3 regions of the Ottowia sp. VDI28 genome follow, and region 1 is predicted to be linked to each of the others. Evidence: predicted binding sites of a transcription regulator. Region 1 holds the regulator's gene; each other region holds the start of a gene.
The links. Region 1 encodes FNR, which switches genes on or off when oxygen is low (the NO sensors DNR and NnrR bind a similar motif). Its sites were predicted from a motif close to TTGATNNNNATCAA; they were not measured.
Positions count from the first base shown of each region.

Region 2: a site for FNR is predicted at 1,853-1,866, ahead of WJU18_RS00290 (hemerythrin domain-containing protein). Genes of this name have one in related genera too.
Region 3: a site for FNR is predicted at 6,603-6,616, ahead of WJU18_RS16700 (bacteriohemerythrin). Genes of this name have one in related genera too.

Region 1 is NZ_CP149820.1:2,925,328-2,935,474, reverse strand. Features, by position in the region: gene WJU18_RS14040 (TonB-dependent receptor domain-containing protein) at 1-731, opposite strand, end outside; partial or broken gene WJU18_RS14035 (TonB-dependent receptor) at 741-1,155, opposite strand; cobalamin riboswitch at 1,243-1,494, opposite strand; gene WJU18_RS14030 (DUF904 domain-containing protein) at 1,557-1,793, shown strand; gene WJU18_RS14025 (cell division protein ZapA) at 1,790-2,119, shown strand; gene WJU18_RS14020 (IS110 family transposase) at 2,556-3,605, opposite strand; RNA gene ssrS (6S RNA) at 3,837-4,017, shown strand; gene WJU18_RS14010 (sulfite exporter TauE/SafE family protein) at 4,073-4,891, shown strand; gene WJU18_RS14005 (sulfite exporter TauE/SafE family protein) at 4,952-5,557, opposite strand; partial or broken gene hemN (oxygen-independent coproporphyrinogen III oxidase) at 5,620-7,001, opposite strand; gene fnr (fumarate/nitrate reduction transcriptional regulator Fnr) at 7,212-7,922, shown strand; gene WJU18_RS13990 (DUF1178 family protein) at 7,984-8,463, opposite strand; gene WJU18_RS13985 (NUDIX domain-containing protein) at 8,467-9,054, opposite strand; gene WJU18_RS13980 (DUF2818 family protein) at 9,135-9,437, opposite strand; gene nuoN (NADH-quinone oxidoreductase subunit NuoN) at 9,463-10,147, opposite strand, start outside.
Region 2 is NZ_CP149820.1:53,151-63,297, reverse strand. Features, by position in the region: gene WJU18_RS00310 (Spy/CpxP family protein refolding chaperone) at 1-389, opposite strand, end outside; gene WJU18_RS00305 (hypothetical protein) at 386-535, opposite strand; partial or broken gene cueR (Cu(I)-responsive transcriptional regulator) at 1,064-1,483, opposite strand; gene WJU18_RS00295 (heavy-metal-associated domain-containing protein) at 1,519-1,716, opposite strand; gene WJU18_RS00290 (hemerythrin domain-containing protein) at 1,920-2,501, shown strand; gene WJU18_RS00285 (hypothetical protein) at 2,842-3,558, opposite strand; gene WJU18_RS00280 (metal-sensing transcriptional repressor) at 3,666-3,965, shown strand; gene WJU18_RS00275 (S-(hydroxymethyl)glutathione dehydrogenase/class III alcohol dehydrogenase) at 4,213-5,322, shown strand; gene WJU18_RS00270 (Bug family tripartite tricarboxylate transporter substrate binding protein) at 5,338-6,315, opposite strand; gene WJU18_RS00265 (enoyl-CoA hydratase/isomerase family protein) at 6,341-7,108, opposite strand; gene WJU18_RS00260 (acetyl-CoA hydrolase/transferase family protein) at 7,142-8,413, opposite strand; partial or broken gene WJU18_RS00255 (HpcH/HpaI aldolase/citrate lyase family protein) at 8,676-9,287, opposite strand; gene WJU18_RS00250 (nitronate monooxygenase) at 9,284-10,147, opposite strand, start outside.
Region 3 is NZ_CP149820.1:3,530,183-3,540,329, forward strand. Features, by position in the region: gene WJU18_RS16680 (acyl-CoA carboxylase subunit beta) at 1-1,239, opposite strand, end outside; gene meaB (methylmalonyl Co-A mutase-associated GTPase MeaB) at 1,280-2,278, opposite strand; gene scpA (methylmalonyl-CoA mutase) at 2,306-4,450, opposite strand; gene WJU18_RS16695 (short-chain fatty acyl-CoA regulator family protein) at 4,569-6,017, shown strand; gene WJU18_RS16700 (bacteriohemerythrin) at 6,030-6,536, opposite strand; gene WJU18_RS16705 (peptidoglycan DD-metalloendopeptidase family protein) at 6,716-7,570, shown strand; gene WJU18_RS16710 (hypothetical protein) at 7,613-7,969, shown strand; gene WJU18_RS16715 (acyltransferase family protein) at 7,885-8,712, shown strand; gene WJU18_RS16720 (SpoVR family protein) at 8,744-10,147, opposite strand, start outside.

The DNA of each region.
Region 1 (10,147 bases):
CTGCCGGTAGTCTGGCCCCCGAACTCGCTATCGTCATCGTGGCGCACATTGAGCTGCACCGTATGCGGACCGCCCGTATACCCGTAGCCCAGGGCGATGCCGTTCTTGTGCCGGCTGCGGTTGATGTCGGCGTTGGCCAGGCGGTCTTCCAGCCGCTCCAGCGCTGCCGTCACCAGGTGGCCGCCGCTGCGCCACTCATTCTGGAACAGATAGTTGCGCAGCGTGGTTTCGGAGCTGTAAGGGCTGGGTTTGGTTTCGTAGCGCTGCCGCGACTCACTGACGGACAGGCGCGTGCTGTAGTTCTGCGTCCATTGTGCGGACCATGTCAGACCGCCAGTGGCCAGGCGGTTCAGGCCATGGTCATCCAGATCGGCGGTAAAGCCGTCATATTGCGCGTCCATGTCGGTGTATGTGCCCGTCAATTCCAACCGGTGCGCCTGATTGATCTGCCAGCCCAGGCGCGCGTTGGCGCTGGTACTGCGATAGCCATCCTTGTCCGGGTTGGAACCCGGCCGGCTGTCGAAGCCATCGCTGGTGTCGCGTGTCACGCCCAAGGAATAGTCGATGGCATCATTCTTGCCTGAAAACCCGGCCTCTGCCGTCTTGCGGCCATGGTTACCCACACCCACGCCGACATAGGGCGTGAAAGGGCCCCGGCCCTTGCGCGTGAAAATCTGGATCACGCCAGCAACCGCGTCCGAGCCATACACGGCGGCGGCGGCGCCCCGCACGATTTCGATCCGCTCGATCTGGCTCAGCGAGATGGCCTCCCAGGGTGGCCCCCGTGGATTGCGTGTCGACGCGTATGCCATCGATATAGACAGCGGTGAAACGATTCTCGGCACCACGCAAGTAGATGCTGCTGGTCGTACCGGGACCGCCATTGCGCGAGATCTCAAGGCCGGCTTGCCTGGCCAGCAGATCCGACACGCTGGTCGCGCCGCTGCGCTGGATTTCCTTCTCGTCGATCAAGGTGACGTCTGCCAGCACGTCGGTCAAAGGCTGTTCCACGCGGGCGGCGGTCACCACGGTTTCACTCAGCGAGACGGCCGAGGCGGAAGCGGTCTGGGCGGGGGTTTGGGCATGCGCGGAATAGGCGCAGACCAAGGCAAGCGGCAGCAACGCCGGCTTGAGCGTGAACGGAATTGTTCTCATCACAAATGACACAGATGGCAAACCCCTGCCGGCTTCCCCGCCAGCGCCTGGGGCAAACTGGTAGCGCGCGCTGCTCAGGAGCAAAAGCGCCCTCCCTCCTCGTTGGCCGGTATCCGGGCTGGCGAAGGTCGCTCCTGCTTCGCCTTCCCGGTTGCTTGTTCAAGGCATCCAGTGGCTGTGTGAGGCATGAGCCGGGATGCGCGAGGCATCCCATTCGCTTACCGTTGCGGGGGCAGCGCAGGTTAGACCGGCCGTGCGCGACGCACGAGGCCCTCCTGCTTCCCGTTGAACTGCGCCGTGTGAACCACAAACGCGAGCACCAACAACGCCAATTGTAAGAGCCCGGAAACCATAGGGTCCATGGAACCCTACAATCAGCGTTCTGCCCTTGCCGCCGCGCCATGACGAATCCGCCCCTGATTGAACAGATAGCCGAGCGTGTAGAGCGCCTGCTCGTGCGCCACGAGGAACTGCGCCGAACCAATGAACTGCTCGCGCAGCAGGTCGAATCGCTCACACACGAGCGGGACAGCCTGAAATCGCGCCTGATGGCCGCACGAGCGCGCGTGGACTCATTGATCGACCGCCTGCCAGCCGCGGCCAGCGTGCTGCCGCCAGATGACAAGGGAGGCAAATGAAACAGCTCGAAGTCAAGATCCTGGGCCAAGGCTACCTGCTGGGCTGCCCGGAGGGCGGTGAAGCCCAGTTGCAGGAAGCTGTGCAGCGGGTAGACGCCGCCATGAGCAAAATCCGCGATGCCGGCAAGATCAAGGCCCGCGACCGGATCGCGGTGCTGGCGGCACTGAACCTGGCATTCGAACTGAGCGAGCCCAGGCCGCCAGCCGCACCCACGGCCGAGGGCAGTGATGCGGAACCCGGGATGAGCGTGGCCGAGCAAGCGACTTTGGGAGCCCTGCTGGAGCGGTTGGACCTGGCGCTTGGGGAAGACGGCCGGCTGCTGTAGGAGCGGAGCACTTCTGTAGAGTGCGCCAAAAGCCTTCCTCCGCCCTCCTCGCGCAAGCGGGCTCCTGCGCCAGCTTTCCACAGCCCCCTGGATTCCTACTGGGGCATCCCACGTTGTCAAGCGAATATGGTTGTTATTTCTGATGGTTCTGATGGTTTAGTTGTTTATTACGGAGCTGACTGCAAGGACACTGAACTGAACGAAGAAAGACGGCCTACCTACTGACGGTCTTGTTGACGAGCTACGAAGAGCTTGGTGTCGGACCCAGATACGAGCCGCTCAGCGGAGGCTCCCATTCGCCTTTCGTGGCCTGAACAGGCCACCTGGAATCCATCGAGCTTATCCGCTGCCGGTCTAACCTGTTCAATTGATCTGCGAAGTGCCGTCCTGTTGAAACATCATTTTTTTGATAAACGAAACATGTGTCGATCTACTTCTACGTCGGTTTGACGCTCACATGATTGGCCACAAATGGCTGGCCTCGCGTGAACATCGCCCATAGAATGCGGGCGTTCTTGGCTGCCAGCGCGACAGCCGCCTTTTGCCAGCCCATGCGCTCACGCAACTGCTGCGCCCACAGCCACACTCGCTCCTGGCGTGGCTTGCTGCAGTGAATGGCCGATTTGGCGCCCTGCACCAGCAGCATCCGCAAATACGTATCTCCCTGCTTGGTAATGCCGCCAAGGCGGCTCTTGCCACCGCTGGAGTGCTGCGAGGGTGTCAACCCCAGCCAGGCAGCAAACTGCGCAGCCGTTTTGAACTGACTGAAGTCGGCCACGCTGGCCACGAGCGCCGAAGCGCCTATAGGCCCAATACCCAGTAGCTGCTGAGCCTGCTGAGCTCGACTGTCTTGCTTGATGTGTTGTGCAATGCGCTGCTCGCACCAGCCAATGTCCTGATCAAGCTGGCGCCACTGCATTTGCAGTCGCTCAATGCTTAATCTCACCAGCGCGGGCATCTCGTTGCTGGCATCCTCGTTGAGCTGGGTCAGCTGCTCCTTGAGCTTGCCCACCCCTTCAGGACACACCAGACCAAACTCGGCCAGCAGTGCACGAATACGGTTGATGCACGCAGTTCTGTCTTTCTCCCAGCCTTGACGCAGGGTGTGTACACCCAGGATCGCTTGCTGCTCGGTCGTCTTGATCGGCACAAAGTGCATTTGCGGGCGGCTGGCAGCCTCGCACACCGCCGCAGCATCATTGGCGTCATTCTTGCCTTTCTTGCCCTGCAAACGGTATGGCGCCACTAGATGAGGCGCGATCAGGCGCACCTGCAAACCAAGCTGGCTGAGCCGGCGTGCCCAGTGATGCGCTCCAGTACACGCCTCCATCACCACCAAACAACCGGCAGGCAACTTCGCGCACCAGGGCAGGAAACCTCGCCGCGCTAGCGCTCGGCGCACCAACACACCTGCCTGAGCATCCACCGCATGCACTTGAATCAAGTTCTTGGCCAGATCCACTCCAACTCGTGTAATCTCACTCATGGGACTTCTCCTTACTCTTTAGATTGACGTTCGCACCTCAATCTTGGCGCTTCGACGCCGTTCCTGGTAAGTGGGAAGTCCCCTCGTATTCGCCTGCGCGGGAATGACGGAAACACAACATCAGAAGGCCGCGGAGCAGGCCATGCCCGAATCACCGCGGAGCTGGCTTTGCCAGGCCGCTGGTGATGTCCCCTGGGGGAAGGCGCGCAAGCGCCTCAGGGGGTAGAATATTCTTGTCTGCGATGCGCGCCGGACTTTATATTTCCTTGAACCAATGCTCATTGAGCACGGGCTTGGAACATTGTCTGGTCAGCGTGATCATCTCGCGTCAGATGAACCCAAGATCAGTCTGACCTCGCCCACCTGAACCCTGCGTTCAGGATGACGGTTCGGCGGCATTCGCAGACACCTTATTCTTGCTGAAAAGCCTTCTCAGGGAGTGTGAGGGCTTTTTTCATTTTCCCGCCATGCCTATCGAACCGCTGCTGATCGTAGAACTTGCCCTGCTTGGCATCTGCACCGGTTTTCTGGCTGGGCTGTTGGGTATTGGCGGCGGCATGATCATGGTGCCGTTCATCTCGGCGATCCTCAGCTCGCGCGGCGTGGCGCCGGGCCTGGCGGTCAAGATGGCCATTGCCACATCCATGGCCACCATCATTTTCACTTCCATCAGCAGCGTGCGCGCGCACCACCGGCGAGGTGCTGTGCGCTGGGACATCGTGAAGGCGCTGGCACCCGGCATCGTACTGGGCGCCATGATTGCCAGCCTCGGAATTTTCGCCATTCTCAAAGGTTCCATACTGGCGCTGGTGTTCGCGGCCTTTGTGGGATTTTCCGCGACGCAGATGTTTCTCGACAAGAAACCGGCCCCTACGCGGCAGATTCCCGGCACCGCGGGACTGCTGGGCGCGGGCGGCGTGATCGGCCTTCTGTCAGGGCTGGTCGGCGCTGGTGGCGGCTTCGTCAGCGTGCCCTTCATGACCTGGTGCAACGTGGCCATTCACAACGCGGTGGCCACCAGCGCCGCGCTCGGTTTTCCGATTGCCTTGGCCAATGTGATCGGTTATATCGTCTCCGGCCAGAATATCGAGGGACTCCCGCCCTACTCCTTCGGCTACCTGTGGCTACCTGCGCTGGTGGTCATCGCCTGCTTCAGCGTCCTGATGGCGCCGCAGGGCGCACGCGCTGCGCACGCACTGCCGGTCAAGAAGCTCAAGCGCGCCTTTGCCAGCATTCTGTACCTGCTGGGGGCATACATGCTCTACAAGGGTATTACGTCGGTGTAACGCACCAGGGAGCCTGGTCGTGCACCAGGCCCATCCACAGCGCCCAGCCTGAAGCCGCCATCAGGGCCAAGCCAGCCAGGCGCACGCCCCACTCTCCCTGATACTCGCGGGCAGCCGCAACAGCAGCCAGGGGCCGAGCATCAGCGACACGCTGCTGCCGAGCGCGAAGAGCGCCATGGTGACGGCGCCACCGGCTACGCTGCCGGCCAAAGCGGCCACCATCAAGGCGGAATACAGCAGGCCGCAGGGCATGAAGGCCCAGAGCGCGCCGATTATCAATGGCGCGCTGCGCCCGCGCTTTTGCTGGAAGCCGCGAACCGCCGCCCAGATCCGGCGCGCGCCCTGCTCGATCCATACCGGCTGGCGGGCCTGCACCAGCAGCAGCAGACCAATCACGACGGCCGCCACGTGGAGCAGAGTCCACACAGGACGGATTGCGGCGCTCTGTGTGGTCAGCCAGCCGATGCCTTGCAATGAAGCGGCGGCCAGGCCACCGAGCGTGGCATACCCGATGATGCGCCCAGCCTGGAACAGGCTCATCGCCGAAGTGCTGCGCGCTCCGGCGGTTTGGCCGATACCGGCGCAAGCGGCCCCGCACATGGCAATGCAATGCGGACCGCCGGCCAGTCCCATGCCGAAAGCTGTGAGCGCAAGTGACGTCAGCATATGAATGACGACATTCCGGGTGCTACTCCTCGGAACCTGTTTAAAACGTATCTACGAGCTCGTCAGATGATCTTCGAAAAACGCGCCCGCGTGCGATCGGCTTGCAGGTATTTGTCGAACACCATCGCCACACCCCGCACGAAGAACCACCCCATGGGGGTCACCTCAATACCGGAATCAGACAACTCTACCAGCCCCTGCGCCTGCATGCCGCGCAGCACTTCCAGCTCAGCGGCAAAGGTGCGCTTGAAATCGATGAGGTGCGCGATCTCGATAGCCTCGAAGTGCAAGCGTCCCTGGCACATCAGTGCCATGATGATCGAACGCCGGACCAGATCGTCTCGTGAGACAGCTAGACCCCGGGCCACAGGCAGCAACCCATGGTCGAGCGCGTCCTGATACTCTTCCAGTGTCTTGGCGTTCTGGCTGTAGACCGCGCCTATTTTGCCGATGGCTGATACGCCCAGGCCGATCAGGTCGCAGTCAGGCTGAGTGCTATAGCCCTGGAAATTCCGATGCAACCGGCCCTGCCGCTTGGCGACAGCCAGGGAATCGTTCGGCAACGCGAAGTGGTCCATGCCCACATAGATATACCCTGCCGCCTCGAACGCGGCGAGTGCGCGTGCCAGCATCGCCACTTTGTTGCCGGCCCCCGGCAGATCGATCGCAATGATGCGCCGCTGAGGTTTGAAGCGCTCCGGCAGGTGAGCGTACCCGTAAAGAGCGATGCGATCAGGCCGCAATTCGGCCACTTGCGCCAGCGTGCGATCGAAAGATTCGGGGGTTTGCTTGGGCAAGCCGTAGATCAGATCGACGTTGATCGACTCAAAGCCGATACGCCTGGCCGCCGCCACCAGGGAAAACACTTGCTCCGCGGGCTGGATGCGGTGCACCGCCTTCTGCACGTCTGGATCAAAATCCTGCACTCCGAAGGACAAGCGGTTGAAGCCCAGGCGCGCCAGGGTGCGAAGGCGCTCCTCGTCAATGGTCCGGGGATCGATCTCGATCGAGTACTCCCCCCGGGCACTAGATTGAAATTCTGCCGCAGCATGCCCATCAGCCCGCCCAGCTCGCCGTCATTGAAGAACGTAGGCGTGCCGCCGCCCAGATGCAACTGGCTCACGTTGACCCCGTGGCCGATGCGCTGCACGTGCAGATCGACTTCGCGGCTCAAATAACTCAGATAAGGCGCGCTGCGCTCATGGTGCCTGGTAATGATCTTGTTGCAGGCGCAGTAATAACAAAGCGACTCACAGAACGGAATATGCACATAGAGCGAAAGCGGCAGCGTCATGGCCGCGGGGCCATGGCGCCGCTGCTCCAGGGCCTGCACATAGTCAGCCTGGCCAAACGCCTCCACGAACCGGTCCGCCGTGGGGTAGGATGTGTAGCGCGGGCCAGGCACATCGAAACGCTGGAGCAATTCTGGGGTCACAGTAGTCATTCAGGAGATATCCTCGATAGCAGAGTCGATGGTCGCGCAGGAAAGATGAAATTTCCTTGATCCCGATCAAGAGATGGAGGCCATTGCCGCAAGGTTTGCGGTGGATCAATTCGCTGGGCAGCCTACAATGAGTCATCGCTTTACTACCTCGCCGACCACTTCGCCCACCATCTCGCCCTAGTTCGCCCTAGTGCGCACGCCGACACCACAATGACTCCTCAAGCCATCAAAGTAGCCTGCTCCAACTGCAACCTGCGTGAGTTGTGCATGCCCATGGACTTGTCGGGCAGTGATCTCGACAGGTTGGACGAACTCGTAGCCACTCGGCGCAAAATCCGGCGGGGCGCCTCCCTGTTCTCCAATGGAGAACCCTTTTCAGCGCTCTACGCCATACGCACGGGCTTCTTCAAAACCTGCATTGCTTCCGAAGACGGCCGCGATCAGGTCACAGGTTTTCAAATGGCCGGCGAGATCATCGGCCTCGATGGCATCGTGGACGATCACCATACCTGCGATGCCATTGCGCTGGAAGATGCTGAAGTCTGCGTGATGCCGTTCGACCGCATCGAAGAGCTCTCGCGCGAAGTGCCAGCGCTGCAGAGCCATGTGCACAAGATCATGAGCCGCGAAATCGTGCGCGAACACGGTGTGATGCTGCTGCTTGGCAGCATGCGGGCCGAAGAGCGCCTGGCCACCTTTCTGCTGAATCTGGTGCAGCGGCTACACGCACGAGGCTTTTCGCAGTCGGAACTGATTCTCCGCATGACCCGCGAGGAAATTGGGAGCTACCTGGGCCTCAAGCTGGAAACCGTGAGCCGGGCTTTTTCCAAGTTTGCCGAAGACGGCCTGGTGGAAGTCAAGCAGCGGCATGTGCGTATTCTGAACACCCAGGCGCTGCGAGAAGTGATCACGCCGCAATAGGCCAGGCGGTAGGCCGTCGCAAAACGCCGCCGCAATAGGCCTCTAGTCTCGTCAGCCGGCTTTACTGCAACGTATCCTTGAATCCCGGAGGCACGGGCAGCGGCACGACTGCAATGCCCTCATCCAGCAAGGCTTCGGTTTCCTCTGGAGTAGCTTGGCCTCGGATACCCCGCTCGTCCGACTCCCCATAGTGAATCTTGCGAGCTTCTTCCGCGAAGCGCTCGCCCACGTCTTCGGTGTTGGCCATCACGCGGCGCACCATCTGCATCCAGGCGGCCTGCAGTGAAGCTGGCGGCAGTGCAGCCACCGGTTCAGACGCTCCTGCCCCACCCGGCGAGGCTTGGGAGGGTTCAGCGGTCACAGGCGCCCCGGAAGCGCCCAGGTTCAAACGCGGGGCGCTAGGTAGCTTGCTCACCGAGGTATCGCCGCACATGGGGCACGTCAGTAACTGACTGGATACCTGCTGCTGAAAATCGTCTTCCGAAGCGAACCAGCCCTCGAAAACGTGTCCGTGATGGCACTGAAGATCCAATACCTTCATGACTTAAGCTTCCCGCCATTCGAGCGTCCAGGCGCCAGCCAGGACGTTTTGCAGCCACAGCGCGCCGGTCAGGGTCTTGCCATCCGTGATCTGGCCGTTGCGGCACCAGTCAAGAATTTCTTGCGGCGTGGCGCTGAAAACTTCCAGGAACTCCCCCTCATCCAACTGGGACTTGCCCTCTGAGAGGCCGCGGGCAAACCAGATTTCGATGAACTCGGTGGAATATGAAATACCCGGATGTAATCTCCCTGCACGCGCCCATTGGCGAGCGGTGTAACCGGTCTCTTCCCGCAACTCGCGCTGGGCACATACCAGCGGCGCTTCACCTGCATCGAGTTTGCCGGCGGGAAACTCGATCATGACATTCCCCACCGGATAGCGGTATTGGCGCTCCATCAACACGCGCACGCTCCCGTCCTCGGCTTCGATCAGCGGAATGATCATCACCGCGCCCGGATGAACAATGTATTCGCGGTAGGTTTGCGCGCCATCGGGAAGGCGCACCGTGTCCCGCAAAACCTGCAGGAAGCCGCCACGCAGCACTTCTTCGCTACTGACGCGGGTTTCTTGCAGATGGGGATCGGAGCTCATGGAGGGATTATCCTGGAAGCGATGCTGGCAGGTGCATTCTGCTGCCATTCCATTTGCACGGTCTGGCAGGATTTGCAGGATTACCGGCCCCGCCGAAGCAGGTAGCGGTAGACAAAGCCCGGGAACGCCAAAGTCAGAAACAGCGCTCCCGTGATGGCGTAAAACTGCCACCCCTGCGGCGAAATCTGGCCGGCGCTCTGCTCCAACCCCAGACCAATGCCGCCGATAACGAAGTACCAAAATACCAGTTCAGCCAAGCGCCAAGCCAGCGACTTGCCGCCACGGAGCGGATAGACAGACAGCAGGCGCTGGTTCAGAAACGGCAGATTGGCAGCCACAAAAGCCAGCAGGATCAATAGCCAAATGGCAAAGCTCTGGGACATCCTGTTGAGAGACAGCGAGGCTGCCTTACGTTCCCAGCATTTGCACGATGGCCTTGGCGCACAACGTCATCAATGCGCCCGGAACGATACCAAGCACCAGCACCAAAGCACCATTGATCGACAGCAAGGCACGCATGTCGGCGGGTGCCGTAATAGGCGATGCGCTCACCGGCTCATCAAAGTACATAACCTTGATGACGCGCAGGTAGTAGAAAGCCCCCACCAGCGAGATCAGCACGGCAAACACCGCCAAGCCGATATGAAGCGACTGACCGGTGCTGATAAGCGCTTGCAGCACGGACAACTTGGCCTGGAAGCCCACCAGCGGCGGCAGGCCTGCGAGCGAGAAAAGGCAAATAGCCATGATGCCGGCATACAGCGGGCTGCGCTGGTTGAGACCTGCGAGGTCGACGATCTCTTCGCTTTCGAACCCCTCGCGGGAAAGCAGCAGAATGATCCCGAAGCTCGCCAGCGTCGTCAGTACATAGGTCACCATGTAGAACATGGCCGAGCTATAGGCGTTAGCCGCTGACAGCGCGTTGCCATTGACCACGCCCGACATCAGGCCCAGCAGCACAAAGCCCATCTGAGCGATCGTGGAATAAGCCAGCATGCGCTTCAAATTGGTCTGCGCGATGGCTGCCAGGTTACCCACCAGGAGCGACGCGACGGCCAGCAAACCGAGCATCTGCTGCCAATCGAAGGCCAGT
Region 2 (10,147 bases), 2.9 Mb from region 1:
TAGCCGTGCTTCATTCCGTGGCCGCCGGGATGTCCGTGGCCGCGCTTGCCGTGCCGGCCATGCCGCAGGGTTTCGCTGTCGAAAGTCTTCTGCTGCTCGGGCGTCAGCTGGGCATAAAACGCCTTGGTGGCCTCACCGCGCTGGCGCATGGCGGTTTGGCGCTCGGCTTGCATGGCCTGCATACGGTCGATGCGCTCGGGCGTGGTGAGCTTGCCGAACGCTTCGCGGTCCATGCGCTGGTGCCCCTCGCGAGCGGGCGGCTGCACGGCAGCGGTATAGGTGTTCCAGGCGTTTTCCTGGGGCGGTGTGAGCTGCAGCTTGGCTTTGAGCTCGTTCATACGTTTGGCATGGTGCTCGGCCATGCGCTGGCGGAACTGCTCAGGGTTCATGTGAGGACGTTGCTTGCCCGCCGCAGGTTGAGCGGGTGCTTCACCAGCCGCAGGCGCGGCGGGGGAGGTGTCTGGGCCATGGCGGTAGCGCCCAGAGTGGCGGCCAGCAGGCCTGCAAGGAACAGGCGTTTCGGATGCTGAGTCATGAGGGTTCTCCTTTCATGCAGAGAAAAAGACTCGAAAAACAAGTGATGCCCGGCCAGTGGATCCTTGTTCAACAAGTCCGCTGGCTTGAAAGCGAGTCTCAGCTCCGTGTGTGTCCGTCCCTTGGCTGCAGGGTGACGCTTTGTAAAGTTGAATGAAAAAAGCCCCCACGCTCCCCTGCTTCGCAGGGTCCGCTGCCCCCCGAGGGGGTACTTTTTTCATCTCGGGACGGCCCGGCGATGAAAAATGGCCCCCACGCTCCCCCGCTTCGCGAGGTCCGCTGCCCCCCAGGGGGCTTTTTCATCTTGGGAACGGCCCGGCGATGAAAAATGACCCCCACGCTCCCCCGCTTCGCGAGGTCCGCTGCCCCCCAGGGGGGCTTTTTCATCTTGGGAACGGCCCGGCGATGAAAAATGACCCCCACGCTCAAAAGGCTGCGGAGCAAGCCATGCAAGTGCTGCCGCGGAGCTGGCTTTGCCAGGCCGTTGGCAGCGTCCCCCTAGGGGGAAGGCGCGCAGCGCCTCAGGGGGATCATTTCCAGCGAGATCATCAAGAATGGGGCAATCAGGGCGGTCATCCCCATGGCAATGGCGCAGCAGATTCTGCAGCGTACGTTGCATGGCCTGCATGGCGTCGATACGGGCCTGCAATTCATCCACATGCTGCTGCGCGATCTGCTTGACATGGGCGCTGGCGCGGCCGCGGTCGCGCCAGAGGCCGACCAGTTCAGTGATCTCGGCTATGGAAAAGCCCAGGTTGCGCGCCCGCTTGATGAAGCGCAGCGTGTGCACATCGGCGGAGGTGTACTGCCGATAGCCGCTATCGGTGCGCCCGACCTCGCCCAGCAGGCCAAGCGACTCGTAGTGGCGCACCATCTTGGCCGATACACCCGAAGCCTGGGCAGCCTTTCCGATGGCCACCGGCAGATCATCGCCTGTAGGCGTGTTCATCGAACGAGCCTCCGAGCAGCAGTGCGCCTGCGTACTCATGGCGCCACTTTGTAGCCTTCGCTGGCGATGGCTGCCGCCAGAGCTTCCCGAGGCTGGCTGGATTGCACATCGACGCGATTGGCCGCGCGGTCGATCTTGATATCGGCCCCTGGATCGAGTTTTTTCACCGCTTGGGTGACAGAGCGCTCGCAATGGCCGCAGGTCATGCCGGTGACAGAAAAAGTTTGGTTCATGTCTTGGACTCCTTGAAGTGATGCATTGATTCTGAACCTTGCCATGATGGCAACGTCAAGCTCAAGGCCATTTTTTCAAGCACTCTTCGCCAGCCTGCCCCCGTAAACCAGCTTCCAGGGAGCTCTGTGCATCTTCTTGATGCACATCATGGGCGATTCAGGCGGCCGTTCCTAGACTCGAATCATTTCTTCAAGGAGAGCTTATGAGACACAGGAGTCTGGAAATTATCCGCGACGAACATTCGTCGCTGGCCGCCATGCTGCAGTCAATGCGCATGATGGTTGATCGCGGCCCCGGCGACGATCCGAAGAAATTCTTCGACGTGTTGCGCGCGATGCTGTTCTACATCGACGAGTTTCCCGAACGCCTGCATCACCCCAAGGAAACCGAGTTGCTGTTTCCTGCCGTGCTGAGAAATGCGCCAGGTGCGGCGGACGCTATTGCCCGCCTTAATCGCGACCATGAGTTCACGGAAAAGGCGGTGCGCGATCTCCAGCAACTGCTTCTCGGCTGGGAACTGCTTGGGGAGCCGCGACGCCCGGCATTTACCGAAGCGTTCGAAAAGTATGTGGATCTGTACCTGGAGCACATGCGCGTGGAAGAGCAAGAGGTATTGCCGGCAGCGGAAAAAGCGCTCAGTGACGCCGAATGGAAAGCGCTGGACGATGCTTTCGAGAAAAACCGTGACCCGCTTACCGGCGGGTACGAGCCAGGAGCCGAGTACGACCGGCTCTTTACACGCATCGTGATGAAAGCGCCGGCACCGATCGGGTTGGGTGAGTAGGGCGCCGGCCGGGGGATGAGGAGATTTTGAGGCGCGTTTTAGTTTCCCTGGTATTTCTTCTTTTCTTATTTATATAAATAGATCGTTGTAGTAGAGGGCTGTGGGTTTGTGGAAAAGCCATGAAATGGCATTGAAACTCAAGGAGTTAGATGCGATGCGAGGGTGTGGGAAAGAAGGCTTGAGGATTTTTGGCGGGAGGGAACAACTCAGGAAAAAGGGGTTGGTCTGTGGATAACCATGGGGTTATGCAAATCTTTTCCACAGGGTTGTTCGGAGTGTTCGGGCGCAAGAGCGCACTGGGGCCCTCAGTCACCTGCTGGAGCCGGCGAGCGCCAAGTTTCTAAGGCAGGAAAGCGGGCGACAGCAGCCGCAAGCCCAGCGAGAACCAGCGCTCTCCGCCGCCGAGGCGGTTGCCGTAGGTGGCATCTACCTGCACACGGTTGGGCACGATCCAGTAGCGGACTCCGGCTTGGTAAAGCGGCCGGCCTTCGTTCTGGCCGAAGGTTTCGGCGATCAGCCAGATACGGTCACTGATCTGCGCTTCCGATCCAATGCCCCACGTCATGAAGTTCCGCTTCAACTGCCCATCGCGCAGCCAGCCGATGTTGAAGTGCAGGTCCAGGCGATCGTCGAGGAGAGAGCGGCTCACGGGTACATAGGTGTACCAGTCGCGCCCGTTCGGCGGCCCGGTATGCTGCACCGTACCGGCTGCCAGGCCCCATCCCCAGCCGTTGGTTTCAACGGGCTTGAACAGGGTCTTGGCTTGCAGCACCCAGCTGTTCTGGCTGCCTGCATCATCGCCGCGCGCGTGCCCGCCGCCAGCAGTGATTTCCAGATTGCCGGTAGGGTTGCAGGCCGGCTGTGCCCAGAATTCGGTCGAATCCTGATTCTTGCGAACCCAGCTTTCAACCTGGCAAGCCTTTGGGTCGACAAGTCGCGCGTCATCGGTATTCATGGGCCGCGCGGCCTGAGCTGACGCTCCAGCCACGGCCATCACGGCGGTGCAGGCCTGCAGCCCGAGGCTGCGCATGAACATAGCGAATGAAGGGCTTGCCATGGCACCGCACTGTAACGGCCGGAATGGGCATCTTGATGAAATAAAAGTCTTTTTAGAACTGACGCCGTTGTGGAATAAACTCCCCCTTAGTATCAGGAGCATGTCCCATGCCTCATTCCGATGAAGACAAGAAACGCGCCATCACGCGCTTGCGCCGTATCCGCGGCCAGGCCGAGGCGCTGGAGCGCAGCATTGCCGATGGCAGTGAATGCGGCCCCGTACTGCAGCAGTTGGCCGCCATGCGCGGCGCCGTGAACGGGCTGATGGCCGACGTGCTGGAAGGCCACTTGCGTGAATCCTTCGGCCATGCGGATTGCGAGGTGGCCAGCCTGAACGACCCCGCCCATGCGCGAGCGCACGAGGCGATAGACGAAGTGGCTTCACTTGTGCGCAGCTATCTCAAATGAGACCCCCCTGAGGCGCTGGCGCGCCTTCCCCCCAGGGGGACGCCTCCGGCGGCCGGGCCAAGCCCGCTCCGCGGTGGCCCTGGTATGGCTTGCTCCGCGGCCTTTCGGCAGTACTTGGAACGTTGAAGTGAACACGCTTTTAGCTCTCTCTCCCGCTGGCGGGAGAGGGTTGGGGTGAGGGTAGGGCGCTTGGCAAGAGGCGCTGTCCCAAACCATTGCCAAATCATTGAATCAAAGGAGAAATATCATGAAGTCCCGTGCAGCTGTCGCTTTCGAAGCCGGCAAACCCTTGCAGATCGTCGAGATCGACGTCGCTCCGCCGAAAAAGGGCGAAGTGCTCATCAAGATCACCCATACCGGCGTATGCCATACGGATGCCTTCACCCTGAGTGGGGATGACCCCGAGGGTCTCTTTCCCGCGGTGCTGGGCCACGAGGGTGCGGGCATCGTCGTGGAGTGCGGCGAAGGCGTGACCAGCGTCAAGCCGGGCGACCATGTGATCCCGCTCTACACCGCCGAGTGCGGCGAATGCCTGTTCTGCAAGAGCGGCAAGACCAACCTGTGCGTGGCGGTGCGCGCCACCCAGGGCAAGGGCGTCATGCCCGACGGCACCACGCGCTTCAGCTACAACGGCCAACCCGTCTACCACTACATGGGCTGCAGCACGTTCAGCGAGTACTCGGTGGTGGCTGAAGTGTCACTGGCCAAGGTCAATCCCGATGCCAACCCTGAACAGGTTTGTCTGCTGGGCTGCGGCGTGACCACCGGCCTGGGTGCGGTGAAGAACACCGCCAAGGTGCAGCCGGGCGACAGCGTGGCGGTGTTCGGCCTGGGCGGCATCGGCCTGGCGGTGATCCAGGGTGCGCAGCTCGCGGGCGCGGGCCGCATCATCGCCATCGACACCAACCCCGGCAAGTTCGATCTGGCCAAGACCTTCGGCGCCACCGATTGCGTCAATCCCAAGGACCATGAAAAGCCGATCCAGCAGGTGATCGTGGAGATGACGGGCTGGGGCGTGGATCACAGCTTCGAGTGCATCGGCAATGTCAACGTGATGCGCGCCGCGCTGGAGTGCGCGCACCGGGGCTGGGGCCAGAGCGTGATCATCGGCGTGGCCGGTGCCGGCCAGGAGATCAGCACCCGCCCATTCCAGCTCGTGACCGGTCGCCGCTGGCTGGGCACTGCCTTCGGCGGCGTGAAGGGCCGTAGTGAACTGCCCGGCATGGTCGAGGACGCCATGGCCGGCAAGATCCAGCTCGCGCCTTTCGTGACCCACACCATGCCGCTCACGGGCATCAATGAAGCGTTCGACCTGATGCACGAAGGCAAGTCGATCCGCTCGGTGGTGCACTACTGACCTTGCTGAGCGGATCTATTCGGGCTCGACCCCTGCGTCCTTCAGGACACGGGCCCAGAGCCTGATATCGGCCGTGATGGTGTCGGCCAGCCCCTTCCCATCGGTGGGTTCGGGATCCAGCCCGACACGGATCAGCTGAGCCTGAATGTCCTTGTGGCGGAGGGCTTTCACGGCCGTTGCCTCCAGCTTTCTGGCGGCTTCAGGCGGCAGGCCGGCGGGCGCGAGCAAGCCTACCCATGGCACGATCTCGAAGCCTGCCAGGCCGCCTTCCGCCAGGGTGGGAAGGTCAGGCTCCAGCACCGTGCGGCGCGGCATGGTGATGCCCAGGCCTTTGAGTTTTCCGGCTTTCATCTGAACGGTGGCATTGCCGATGTCTACAAAGGCGAAGTCAATCACACCAGCCAGGAGATCGGTCATGGTGGGCGGGCCTCCTTTGTACCGGACGGGCGTGGCCTGGAAGTTGCCCAGTTTGGTCAGCAAGGCGCCAGAGGCCTGCTGGCCGGCCGTACCGAAGCCGTAGCTCAGCTTGCCCGATTGGCTGCGCGCATGGGCCAGGAATTCCTGCGTCGTTTTGGCCGGAAAGCCGGGCCGCACGGACAGCACGAAGGCCGTGACACCCATCTTGGCCAACGGCGTGAAATCCTTGACGGGATCGTAGGGCAGCTTCTTGAACAGGCTGAGATTGGCCGCATGGGTGGTGCTGGCAGTGACCAGCAGGGTGTAGGGATCACCAGCGGCATTCTTGACGGCTTCCACGCCCAGGATGCCGCTTGCCCCGGGTTTGTTCTCGACCACGACGGGCTGCTGCAACTCTTCTCCCATGGCCTTGGCCAGTATGCGGGCCGCGCTGTCCGAGGCACTGCCGGCAGGGAAGGGCACGATCAGCCGCAAGGGCTTGTTCGGGAAGATGGATTGCGCGTGTGCCGTACTTACCATGCACGCGGCCAGTATGCATATGCCGAGGCGGGCCACGGCGATCCATGTTCTGAACATTCTGTTGTCTCCTATGTCTGAAGAATCAGCGGCCCTGCCAGCGCGGGGCCCGCTTTTCAGCGAAGGCCCGAGGCCCTTCCTGCGCGTCCTCGCTGCGGTAGACGCTTTCGAACAGATGGTTAGCGGCGCGCAAGCCCGCGGAGCGGCCCATCTCGCCCGAGAGATAGACCAGCTCGCGCGCGGCCTTGACGGTCAGGGGCGCATTGGCGGCGATGCGGCGGGCCAGGCTCAGCGCCTCATCGCGCAACTGCGCTGCGGGTACCACGGCGTTGACATAACCCAGCGCATGCGCCCGCTGCGCCGTCAGGGGGTCACCGGTAAGCAGCAATTCCATCACCACGCGCTGGGGAAGCATGTGCGCCAGGGGAGCGGCCCAGGGCATGCCCCGGCCCACCTTGGCTTCGGTAATGCCAAAGCGCGCGTGATCCGCCGCCACACACAGATCGCACATCTGCGCCATCAGCCAGCCCCCGGCAAAGGCCGAGCCGTTGACTGCGGCGATCACGGGTTTGCTGACATGGATGTTCTCACCCAATGTGGGGATCAACCCCTTTGGAAGCACCCCGAGGCCCAGGCGGGCCAACTCCTTGAGATCCATGCCCGCGCAGAAGGCCTTCTCGCCGGCGCCCGTCAGAATGGCGGCTCGCAGGGAAGGATCTTCCTCGTAGCGCTGCCATGCCTGGCGCAATCCTTCGCGCATGGGCTCGTTGAGTGCATTGAGCTGTTCGGGGCGGTTGAGCGTGATGACGGCGATCTGTCCGTCGATCACTTCAAAGATCACTTCTTCTTGCACGATGTGGTTTCCTTGGTGCTTTGACAACCGGCCTCACGAAGCGCTTCCGTACAGCTCGGCCGCCGTACGCAAGAGCGTCTCGCGGTGCAACGGGTCGGCGATACCCGCCAGCGCCTGCGCGCGTTGGCGCAGCCCGAGGCCTGCCAAGCTCACGGCGCCATGTTCAGTGATCACCCAATCGATATCGCTGCGCGCGGTGGTGACGGGGCCATGCAGATGGGCAACGATGCGCGACTCCTGCCCGCCCCGCGCCGTGCTCGGCAAGGCAATGATCGATGCGCCACCCTCGGAGGCCCGTGCCGCACGGACGAAATCGACCTGTCCGCCCACCGCGCCGATATGGGCACTTCCCAGTGCTTCGGCGTTGACCTGCCCGGAAAGATCGACCTCGAGGGCGGAGTTGAGCGATACCAGGCGGCGCAGGCGGCCGAGGGAGGCGCCGCCGTGCGTGTAGCTCGTCGGTGCCAGGCGAATCGCGGTGTTGCGGTGCGCGAAGCGGTACAACCGGTCCGTGCCGAACAAGGTTCCGCTGACAGAGATTCCCTGGTCGATTTCCTTGCATGCGTTCGTGACGACGCCAGCCTCCATCAGATCCGCCACGGAATCGCCGATCATGCCGGAATGGATACCGAGATCCCGCCTGTCCTTCAGCTGGGCCATGATGGCCTCCGGGATGGCGCCGATGCCCACCTGCAAGGTGGCCCGGTCTGGAATGAGCTGTGAGGCGAAAGTGGCGATGCGCCGTTCGAGATCGCCGAATGGGACGGACGGAAGCTGCAGCAGCGGCCGGTTGGTGTTCACGCGCACCGTAATCTCCGCTTCGGTCAGGGGCGCGTCGCAAGGCGTCCAGGGCGCCTGTGCATTGACTTCCGCGATGACCACGCGGGCCTTGCCCAAGGCGGCGCGAAGATAGTCGTTGGCCAGAGACCAGCTGTATTCCCCGCGTTCGTTGGGCGGGCTCACCTGGACGAGCAGTACATCGCAAGGTATGGCGCCGCTTTGCAGCAAGGGGGATACGCTGGAGATGTGGCAAGGCAGCACGTTGAAGCAACCTGCCTGCGTGAGGCGCCGATGGGTCCCAATGCCGCCGATGCCGGAGTAGTGCAGCCGGTCCGAAGCTTCGGGGGTGAAGACATCGGAGAAGCCCGAACCGAAGAACAGCCGGGCGCTTCCCAGGCGTTCCCGTTGGGCGACCAGTGCCTGGGTCAGCGCGATGGGCTCCGAGGTTCCCTGGCCGACTACGATGCCGTCGCCGGGGCGGATGAATTCGGCGAGATCGAGCGAATCGAGCGGGATGGTTCTCATGCACGGACCCCGCTGCCCGATGCGGCCAAGGCCAGGACATGGCGGGCACGCTGCAGAAGCGGGGGTCGATCATCCGCCCTTTGAACTCGATAGTGCCCACACCACGCGCCAGGGCTTCGTCATAGACCGCCAGCATGTGCTCGGCCTCCTGGATTTCCTCGGCAGTGGGCGAGAACAAGGCGTTGGCCCATTGCGCCTGCCGGGGGGCGACACAGATCTTCCCGTCGTAACCCAGGTCGCGGCCTTGCTCGGAATCTTCGCGGAACAGCGCTTCATCGCGGATGTCCACCACCGCCTGATCGATGGCTTGAATACCCGCGGCCTTTGCGGCCATGATCACCTGCGACCGGGCATGAAAAGCCTCTCGTCCGGCACGGGTGCGGCGTCCGCCGATGTCGGCGATGAAATCCTCGGCGCCGAAGTAGACCGCCACCATCTCGGGCGCGCAGCTGCACACGTCTACGGCGTGGATCACTCCGCGTACCGATTCGATGCCGCCGATCACGAAGCGCTGCCGGTTCACTGCCGTGCCCGGCTGCCGCAACCGGTTGACCAGAGAGATTAGTTGCCCTGCCTGCTCGAGTTTGGGAAGGACCAGCCCGTCCGCATCGGCGGCGAGCGCGGCTTCGATATCTGCGTGATGGTGTTCCGAATCGGGCTTGTTCACTCTCACCGTCAGCATGCCTGGCAGCCCTGCCGAACGCAGCGATGGAATGGTCTGCGCGAGCAGCTCCCGTGCGCGCGTTTTCTCTTCGGGAGGGGTCCCGTCTTCCAGATCCAGCACATAGCAGTCGGCGGGGAAGCGGGGTAGCTTGGCCAGCAGGTCAGGCCGATTGGCCGGGGCGAACAAAAGGCTTCGGATGGGTGTGCTCATCCCAGCACGCGGTCGAGCCGCTCCTTGGTTTCCACGAGTTCGCTGAGCATGTCCTGCACGACTTGCCGCACGGAGGTTTCTTCGGTCATGTCGCCCACCAGCTGGCCTACCGGGTAGGTCAGGAATTCCTTGACGCGTGCGCGCTCCACGCGGGTACGCCCTTGGCCCCACCAGAGAATCGCCTGCAAAGGCGCGGGCAATGTCGAGGGCGCGCCGGGCTGGTCCCAGGCGTCGGTGAAGCTGCTGCGCAGCGTTCTGCATGGCTTGCCGGTCACGCTGAGGGTAAGCACGGCATCTTCCGAGCCGGCCTCGAACATCTTGGCCTTGATTTCGGGCACGACCTCGCTTTGAACCGTCTTCAGCCAGATGGAGCCGCACCACACACCCTCGCACCCGAGCGCCAGGGCCGCGGCCATCTGTCGCCCGCGCCCGACGCCTCCGCCCCCCAGCACGGGAAGGGGGGCCACGGCATCGGCGATCCGGGGCCACAGTACCATGGATGTCACGGATCCGGTGTGGCCGCCGGCCTCGGTTCCGACAGCGATCACGAAATCGCAGCCGGCCTGTTTGTGCTTGAGCGCATGCTTGGGGGACCCGGCCAGGGCCGCTATCTTGATACCTCGCGTATGCGCACGCTCAATGATCTCGGCCGGCGGCGTGCCCAGGGCATTCACGATCAGCTTGATCGGATGCTCCATGGCGATCTCGAGCATCCGCATGCTTTCGTCGCGGGTGAAATTGAACTGGCTGACCAGCTCTTTCTCGATTTCACGGGCTTCCGCTTCCGGCAACTGCGGCACGCCTGCTTCGTCCAGCATGTGCCGTACGAACTCCAGTTGTTCGCGCGGGAACAACCGTTC
Region 3 (10,147 bases), 600 kb from region 1:
ATGCTTGGAGCTCATCACGTCATAGGCGCCGCCATAGGCCTTGCGCGTGATGACCGTGATCTTGGGCACCGTGCATTCGGCGTAAGCGTAGAGCAGCTTGGCGCCATGCTTGATGATGCCGCCGTATTCCTGCGCCGTGCCAGGCATGAAGCCAGGCACGTCCACGAAGGTGATGACGGGAATGTTGAACGCATCGCAGAAGCGCACGAAGCGCGCGGCTTTGATGCTGCTCTTGATGTCCAGGCAGCCGGCCAGCACCAGGGGCTGATTGGCCACGATGCCCACCACCTGCCCGTCCATGCGGGCCATACCGATCACGATGTTGGCGGCGTAGTCGGGCTGCAACTCGAAGAATTCACCATCGTCGACCACCTTGAGGATGGCCTCCTTGATGTCGTAAGGCAGGTTCGGATTGTCGGGCACGAGCGTGTCGAGGCTCATGTCGGTGCGGTCAGCCGGATCTTCCGTGGGGCGGGCTGGGGCTTTTTCGCGATTGCTGGCGGGGATGTAGTTAAAGAAGCGGCGCAGCATGAGCAGCGCTTCCACATCGTTCTCGAAGGCCAGATCGGCCACGCCGCTGCGCGTATTATGCGTGAGCGCGCCGCCGAGCTCCTCGGCCGTGACAGTCTCGTGCGTGACGGTCTTCACCACGTCGGGACCGGTCACGAACATATAGCTCGTGTCCTTGACCATGAAGATGAAGTCAGTCATGGCGGGGCTGTACACCGCACCACCCGCGCAGGGCCCCATGATCATGCTGATCTGCGGCACGACACCACTCGCCATCACGTTGCGCTGGAATACGTCGGCGTAGCCGCCGAGCGATGCCACGCCCTCCTGGATGCGCGCACCGCCTGAATCGTTAAGGCCGATCACGGGAGCGCCCACCTTCATGGCCTGATCCATCACCTTGCAGATCTTCTCGGCATGGGCTTCGCTCAGGGCACCGCCGAATACGGTGAAATCCTGGCTGAAAACAAACACCAGGCGGCCGTTGATGGTGCCGTAGCCGGTGACCACGCCATCGCCCGGAATGTGGGACTCGTCCATGCCGAAATCGGCACAGCGGTGTTCCACGAACATATCCCATTCCTCGAAGCTGCCGTCATCGAGCAGCACTTCGATGCGCTCGCGCGCGGTGAGCTTTCCTTTGCTGTGCTGCGCGTCGATGCGCTTCTGGCCACCGCCGAGGCGGGCCGCGGCGCGCTTCTGTTCGAGTTGTTCGAGGATCGGTTTCATGATGTGCAGTTAACTTCCTGTGGTTTTCGGTATGGATCGTTCAGGCCGGGTTGGACGTAGCCAGTTCCAGCAGACGGCGCGCGGCGGTTGAGGGGGCCAGTTGGCCCTGCGCCACCGCCTGAGTCGTAATGGGCAATGCTTCCCGCACGCCAGGGTGCTGGCGGAAAGCCGCCTTCAGCCCGGCATTGATGCGCTCCCACATCCATGCCAGAGCCTGCTGCTGGCGGCGCTGGGCGAGATGGCCGTTCGCGGTTTGCAGAGTCTTGAAATCGGTCACGGACTGCCAGAATTCATCGAGCCCCTGCCCTTTGAGGCCGCTGATCTGGATCACGCGCGGATGCCAGAGCTGCGTATCGTGCTGGGCGTGCTCCGGATTGCCATGCATGCCGAACAGCCGCAATGCGGATTGGATCTGCGCCCTCGCGCGCGTGGCGGCGGCGGGGTCGATATCGGCCTTGTTGATGACCACCAGATCTGCCAACTCCATCACGCCCTTCTTGATGGCCTGCAGGTCGTCGCCGGCGTTGGGCAGTTGAAGCAGCACGAACATGTCGGTCATGCCACTCACGGCCGTCTCGCTCTGGCCCACCCCCACGGTCTCGACCAGCACCACGTCGTAGCCGGCGGCTTCGCACACCAGCATGGCTTCGCGGGTTTTCTCGGCAACGCCGCCCAGAGTGCCGCTACTGGGGCTGGGACGGATATAGGCGTTCTCCATCAGCGACAGGCGCTCCATGCGCGTCTTGTCGCCCAGAATGGAGCCGCCTGATATGGTCGAAGAAGGGTCAATCGTCAGCACTGCTACGCGATGGCCGCGCTCGAGCAGGTACACCCCCAGCGATTCAATGAAGGTGCTTTTGCCCACGCCCGGCACGCCGCTGATGCCCAGCCGCAGGGCCTTGCCCGTATGCGGCAACAATGCAGTGAGCAACTCATCACCCTGCGCGCGATGGTCGGCGCGGGTGGATTCGAGCAGAGTGATGGCCTTGGCAATGGCCCGGCGCTGAGCAAGCGCGCTACCGTGAAGGATGGCGTCAATCACGCCCTTCTCCCTTCGGCACGCCCCTCACGCCTTGCTCGCTTCGCGGATCTGTTCCAGCACGTCCTTCGCGCTGGCGGGGATGGGGGTGCCGGGGCCATAGATGCCCTTCACGCCGGATTCGTAAAGAAAATCGTAGTCCTGCCGGGGAATCACGCCACCGACGAAGACGATGATGTCGTCGGCGCCCTGCTTCTTCAGCTCGTTGATGATGGCGGGCACCAGTGTCTTGTGGCCAGCCGCCAAGGTGCTGACGCCCACGGCGTGCACGTCGTTCTCGATGGCTTGGCGGGCGCACTCTTCGGGTGTCTGGAACAGGCTGCCGATATCCACGTCGAAACCCAGGTCGGCGAAGGCGGTGGCCACTACCTTGGCACCGCGGTCATGTCCGTCCTGACCCAGCTTGGCGATCATCACGCGCGGACGGCGGCCTTCAGCCTCGGCGAAATCGCCGATTTCCTGCTTGAGCTTGTCCCAGCCTTCGGCACTGTCGTAGGCCGCGGCGTACACGCCGGTCACTTTCTGCGTATCGGCGCGGTGGCGCCCAAAGATTTTTTCCATGGCGTCGGAAACCTCTCCCACAGTGGCACGGGCGCGGATGGCATCGATGGCGGCGGCCATCAGGTTGCCTTGACCGGTTTCAGCGATTTGGGTGATGGTTTCCAGCGCTTGCTGTACACGGGCCGCATCGCGCTTTTGCTTGGTGGCATTCAGGCGCGCGATCTGTGCCTCGCGAACCTTCACGTTGTCTACCTCCAGGATCTCGATCGGGTCTTCCTTGGCCAGCTTGTATTTGTTGACGCCGACGATCACATCCTTGCCTGAATCGATGCGCGCCTGCTTCTCGGCGGCGGCAGCCTCGATCTTGAGCTTGGCCCAACCGGAATCCACGGCCTTGGTCATGCCGCCCATGGCGTCGACTTCCTCGATGATGGCCCAGGCGGCATCGGCCATGTCCTGGGTGAGCTTTTCCATCATGTAGCTGCCGGCCCAGGGGTCAACCACGTTGGTGATGTGCGTTTCTTCCTGGATGATGAGCTGCGTGTTGCGCGCGATGCGGGCAGAAAACTCGGTGGGCAGCGCAATGGCTTCGTCGAAGCTGTTGGTGTGCAGCGACTGGGTGCCGCCGAACACCGCCGCCATGGCCTCAATGGTGGTGCGCACGACGTTGTTGTAGGGGTCTTGCTCAGTGAGGCTCCAGCCGCTGGTCTGGCTGTGCGTGCGCAGCATGAGACTCTTGGGGTTCTTGGGGTTGAACTCCTTCATGATGCGGCACCACAGCAGGCGCGCGGCGCGCATCTTGGCGATTTCCAGGTAGAAATTCATGCCCACCGCCCAGAAAAACGAAAGCCGGCCGGCGAAGGCATCGACATCCATGCCTTTGGCGAGCGCGGTCTTCACGTACTCCTTGCCATCCGCCAGGGTGAAAGCCATTTCCAGCGCCTGGTTGGCGCCGGCTTCCTGCATGTGGTAGCCGGAGATGGAGATCGAGTTGAACTTGGGCATGTGCTGCGCCGTGTACTCGATGATGTCGCCAATGACCCGCATGCTGGGCTCGGGCGGATAGATGTAGGTGTTGCGAACCATGAACTCCTTGAGGATGTCGTTCTGGATCGTCCCCGCGAGCTTGTCCTGCGGAACACCCTGCTCTTCGGCCGCCACCACATAGCCCGCCAGGATGGGCAGCACGGCACCGTTCATGGTCATCGACACGCTGACCTTGTCCAGCGGAATGCCGTCGAACAGGATTTTCATGTCTTCCACGCTGTCGATCGCCACGCCGGCCTTGCCCACGTCGCCCGTCACGCGCGGGTGATCGCTGTCATAGCCGCGGTGGGTGGCCAGATCGAACGCCACGCTGACGCCCTGCCCCCCGGCGGCCAGCGCCTTGCGGTAGAAGGCGTTGCTTTCCTCGGCGGTGGAGAAACCTGCGTACTGGCGGATGGTCCAGGGCCGCACCGCGTACATGGTGGCCTGGGGGCCGCGCAGGAACGGCTCGAAGCCCGGCAGCGTATTGGCGTACGGGAGGTCCTTCACATCCTCGGCGGTATAGAGCGGCTTGACGGTAATGCCGTCAGGCGTGCTCCAGTTCAAATTCTCCAGATTGCCCTGAGGGGCCGACTTGCTGGCCGCGAGGCGCCAGCGCTGCAGATCTCCGAAATCGAAAGCCATGATGTGGGGGTCCCTGTCGTATCTATATTTACAATCTTCGCAAAAACAGCGAACATTCGCAACCGATAGGAGAAAGATTTATGCGGATTGCGCATGTAAATTTGCGATGTTTGCAAACATGAGCAAAGCTTTCATGGGTGCACACCTCAAGACGCTGCGGGAGCAGCGCGGCCTGACTCAGGCGGCGCTGGCGCAGGCGCTGAAAGTCTCGCCCAGTTATCTGAACCAGATCGAAAACAACCAGCGGCCGCTCACGGTCAATGTGCTGCTGCGGCTGCAGGCGGCCTTCGGCATAGATCTTCAGCAGTTTTCGGAAGATTCGCAAGCGCGGCAATTGGGCCAGTTGCGCAGCGCCCTGGCCGACATGCCCGATGGCGACAAGGTACCGTTGGCCGAGACCCGCATCCTGGCGCAGCAGTTGCCCGCGGCCACGCACGTTCTGTTGAACATGCACAAGCGCATTCGCGCGGCGGAGGATCGCCTGTCGGTGATCGCCGAAAACACCGGCAACGACGACGCAGCGCATAGCCCCTCCGCACCGGTGCAGCCCTATGAGGAAGTGCGCGAGTTCTTTTACGCAGGCCATCAGCACCTGGCCCTGCTGGATGAGCAAGCCGAGCAGCTCTATTTGCAGTTGCAACTGGAAGACGTCGAGCCGTATGCGTCGCACGCGGCTCAACTGGTGACAGCGCTGGAGCTCAGGCTACGCACCCACCATGGCATTCTCGTGCGGCGAGACCCTGGTTCGCCCGCGATCGAGCAGCCCCTGCGCCTGCTCGAGCGCAGAAGCCACCAGTTGCGCCTGGCGGCGGGCCTGAGCGCCGGCCAGCAAGCGTTTCAGCTGGGTATTCAGCTCGCGCTGCTGGAGTCAGAACCGACCATCGACGGCTTCACCAATGCAGCCAATTTCGGCAGCGGCGAAGCCCGCGCCCTGGCCCGCATTGGCTTCGCCAATCACTTCGCAGGTGCGCTGCTGCTGCCGAACCGGCTGTTTCAGGAGACCGCCGATGAGTTGCGCTACGACATCGATCTGCTGGGAGAGCGCTTTGGCGTGGGGTTCGAGACCGTGGGGCACCGCCTCTCGACCATGCGCCACGCTTCGCTGCACAGCATTCCGTTCTTTTTTGTGAGGGTGGACCGGGCCGGCAACATGTCCAAGCGCCAATCGTCGGTCGACTTCCATTTTTCGCGTACGGGCGGCACCTGCCCACTCTGGAACGTGTACGACGCGTTCTCTCAGCCGGGCAAGATCCTGACCCAACTGGCCCGGATGCCGGATGAGCGCACTTATCTGTGGATTGCCCGCACGGTGGAGCACCGGCGTGGCGGTTACGGCACCCCGCGGCGCATTTTCTCGGTGGCGCTGGGATGTGATGCACGTCATGCCCACCGGTTGGTCTACGGGGATGGACTTGGACTGGATGCTCCTGAGCGCGCCGTGCCGATCGGCTCCGGCTGCAAGGTATGCGACCGCGAAAACTGCGTGCAACGCGCCTTCCCCGCGCTCGGACGGCCCCTAAGCATCGACCCGAACGCACGGCGGTTCGCGCCGTATGCGCCCGCATGAACCAGGAGACGATCAGGCACTGAACAGGCGCGCCAGCCAGCCTCGCTTCTTCTGTCCGCTCAATTCCCGGAGCACCTCGGCCCTCATCCGCTCCTTTTCGACGTCGCGCCGGTGGGTCACCATGCGCAGATAGGCGTTCACCGAGTCGATGTAGCCGTGGTCCTCGTTGCGGATGTGGTTGAACAGCCAGCGCGAGAGCATGCCATGCAGCTCATTGGTGACGTCTTCGCCGCTATCGAAACGGCTTTGCATCTCGGCCACCTTGCGTGTGAAAAGCTCATGCACCTTCTTGTGCGGGCCGGCAAACATGTAGCCGGCGTTCTCAAGCATGCTTTCTTCAAAGGCGAAATGAGAGATGGTGTAGTCCACGGTTTCGGCAATCACGTCGCCCAGCACGTCGCGGTCATGCGTGTCTTTCAGCTCATGGAGCCTATTGATGTAGTCCACGATCCGTTTGTGCTGGACATCGATCTCCGCGATGCCCGTGTCCAACTCTGGAACCCAATGAAGAATGCCCATGATGCCTGCCGCTATTGCCTGGATATTGAGTGAGCCGAAGTATCAAGCTGCAACAGGAACGGCGTTTTGACTCATATCAAGCCAATGAGATACGAGGAGATACGGCTGGATGAAAGCGAGATTTACACAACGGTCATAAGATCGAAGATTCCCCGCGCCAGCTTGACGCCAGCCTTCAGATGAAATTCCCTCTTGAGTCCGTACCCGATCATGCGCGCCGCCTTACCTTGCTGGCGGGGATGGCTTTAGGCCTGCCTCGGGCGGCATTCGCCGCTGATCCGCAGGTCTGGCCGCACGCGTCGGCTGTCCCCGGCGGCGTGGCCAGGATCGATCTGGGCCCTGCCGCGCAACGCCCTCGCGCCACCGCGGGTGGCGTGCCGCTGCTGGTCGTCGGCGACCCTATTGTCTGGACCGCGCTCGTAGGCATCCCCCTCTCCGCCGAACCTGGACAGGCGAGCATCGAAGTGCATGATGCCGGAGCGTCCCGCAAGACGGAATATGTGATTGGCAGCAAGCGCTACAGCGAGCAGCGCCTGAAAGTGGCGCCGCGTACGGTAGATCTTTCTCCCGAAGATCTGAAGCGCTATGAACGAGAGCGCACGCACCAGGCCGGTGTGATTGCCACGTTCAGTGAATCATTGCCCACCGAGTTCAAAATGCGCCAACCAGTGCCGGGCCGCCGCAGCAGCTCGTTCGGGCTGCGCCGCATCTTCAATGGCAAGCCGCGCAATCCGCACAGCGGCATGGACATCGCGGCGCCCACCGGTACGCCAGTCATATCTCCCCTGCCCGCCGCCGTGATCGACACGGGTGACTATTTTTTCAACGGCCACACGGTCTGGCTCGACCATGGAGGCGGCCTGCTCAGCATGATGTGCCATTTGAGCCGCATCGACGTACAACCCGGCGACAAGGTCGCCACCGGACAGCGTGTGGGCGCCGTGGGCGCCACCGGCCGCGTGACCGGGCCTCATCTGCATTGGTCGATCAGCCTCAACCGGGCCATGGTCGATCCGGCCTTGTTTCTGGAATAAATCAGGTTGAACAGGCCCCTGGCCACTTCGGTTTTTTGTCTTATGCGTCTCCCCTCCCGCCCAGCCCCCCTGCCCTGGATCTCCTGGGGCAAGGCAGGCGCCTCGCAACTCATCGTGTGGCACCATCTGGTGCACTACGGGCCGCTGGCTCCCCAGGTCGAACGCGTCGCGCCGGATCTGCTGCACTGGCTCAATACGCGCGCGCTGATGGCCGTGCAGGTCTTTCTGGTCATCGCGGGTTTTCTGGCCGCGCGCAGCCTCTGGCCGCAGCCTGATGCCCCGCGCGTGACGCTGCAAGCCTGGCCGCAGCGTGTGTGGCAGCGGTACCAGCGGCTGGCGCCCCCTATCTTGTGGCGATGCTGGCGGCCATGCTTTGCGCGGCGCTGGCACGCGCTCTGATGAGCGACGCGGACACCCCCGCGGCGCCGACATTGCCTCAAGCGCTGGCGCATGCCCTGATGCTGCAGGATGTGCTCGAGCAGCCTGCGCTCAGTGCCGGCGTCTGGTATGTGGCGATGGATTTGCAGCTGTTTGCCTTGCTGGCATTGCTCGCCGCGCTGACGACAAAAAATGCCCACAAACTCTGGTCCCTGGCGCTGTTAGTGGGCACGGCACTGGCGTCACTATGCGTGTTCAACCTGGACAGCAGCGGAGACATCTGGGCGCCTTACTTCTTTGGGGCCTACGCGCTCGGCGTGCTGACCGCCTGGGGCGCGAACAGCACGTCGATGCCGGGCGGAAAGGTCGGAGCCACCGCCCTGGTCGGCCTGCTGCTGGCCGCGGCCTTGGCGCTGGAGTGGCGTGACCGCATCGCGCTGGCGGGGCTGACTGCACTGATATTGCTTTGGCAGCCGTACCGCTGGACCTTGGCGCGCTCACGGCTCAACCCCTTGATGCAGTGGCTGGCGAAAGTATCGTATGCCGTCTTCCTGCTGCACTATCCGGTCAGCATGGCGGTCAATGCACTGGTCATGCAGCTGTGGCCCACCAATGTGCCGGCTCATGCCGCAGGGCTGGTAGCCAGTTGGGCCCTGAGCCTGGCCTGCGGCTGGGTGCTGTGGTACGCGGTGGAAGCGCATGGCCTCTGGCTGCGGACGGAAAAGAATGCGCAGGGAGCGCACGCCAAGCACGCCGCCACCTGACCCGCCTGGCTTTCCTGCTTTTGGGATCCTCTCAGATCGTGGGAGGCGGCACAGAGTGCAGAAGGATCGGTGTTTCGCCGTCGCCTGAGACGCTTTCCAGCTGCACGCCGAAGCCCCACAGGCGCGCCACATGCTTGAGCACCTCCAGCGCATCGTCGGCCAGGGGGCGCCCCCGGTATTGGGTATGGCGCAACGTGAGGCAACGGTCACCGCGCAGATTCACGTTCCAGACCTGGATGTTGGGTTCCCGCACGCCCAGGTCGTACTGCTGCGACAAGGTCTGGCGAAGGGTGCGGTAACCCTCTTCGTCGTGGATGGCGCTGACCAGCAGCTCGCGCTCCCTGGCATCGTCGTGGATCGCAAAGAGCCGCATGTCGCGCATCAGTTGCGGGCTGAGGAACTGGCCGATGAAGCTCTCGTCCTTGAAATTCTGCATGGCATGATGCAAAGCCGGCAGCCAAGGGGTGCCTGCCATGTCCGGAAACCAGCGACGGTCTTCCTCGGTGGGCGCCTGGCAGATGCGCCGGATATCGCGGTACATGGCGAATCCCAACGCGTAGGGATTGATGCCGCTGTAGGCCCGGTGCCCGGCTGGCGGTTGGTAGATAACGTTGGTGTGCGATGAAAGCCACTCCATCATGACGCCATCGGTCAACCAGCCTTCGTCGTACATGGTGTTCAGCAGCGTGTAGTGCCAGAACGTCGCCCAGCCTTCGTTCATGACCTGTGTCTGGCGCTGAGGATAGAAGTATTGGGCAATCTTGCGCACGATACGCACGATTTCGCGCTGCCAGGGCTCCAGCAAAGGAGCGTTCTTTTCGATGAAATACAGGATGTTCTCTTCCGGCTCCTTCGGAAAGCGTCCGATTTCCGGCGTGGCATTGTCCTTGCCCGGGCGCGCCGGAAGGGTCCGCCACAGCTCGTTCACCTGTTGTTGGGCGTAAGCTTCCCGCTGCTCGCGCTCGGCACGTTCGCGGGCCAGGCTTTTCTTGGACGGGCGGCGGTATCGATCAACCCCCAGGTTGGACAGGGCATGGCAGGAATCCAGCCATTGTTCCACGGTGTCCAGCCCGTGCCGTTCCTCGCACTGCGCGATGAAATCCCGGGCATAGATCAGGTAGTCGATGATGGCGCCGGCATCCGTCCACATGCCGAACAGGTAGTTGTTCTTGAAGAAGCTGTTGTGCCCGTACGCTGCATGCGCAATCACCAGCGCTTGCATGGCGGTGGTGTTCTCCTCCATCAGATAGCTGATGCAGGGATTCGAATTGATGACGATCTCATACGCCAGGCCCATGTGGCCACGCCGGTAGCGCCGCTCGGTCGCCAGGTACTCCTTGCCGTAGCTCCAGTGCCGGTAGCCCACAGGCATGCCCACGCTGGCATAGGCATCCATCATCTGCTCGGCCGAAATCACCTCCAGTTGGTTGGGATA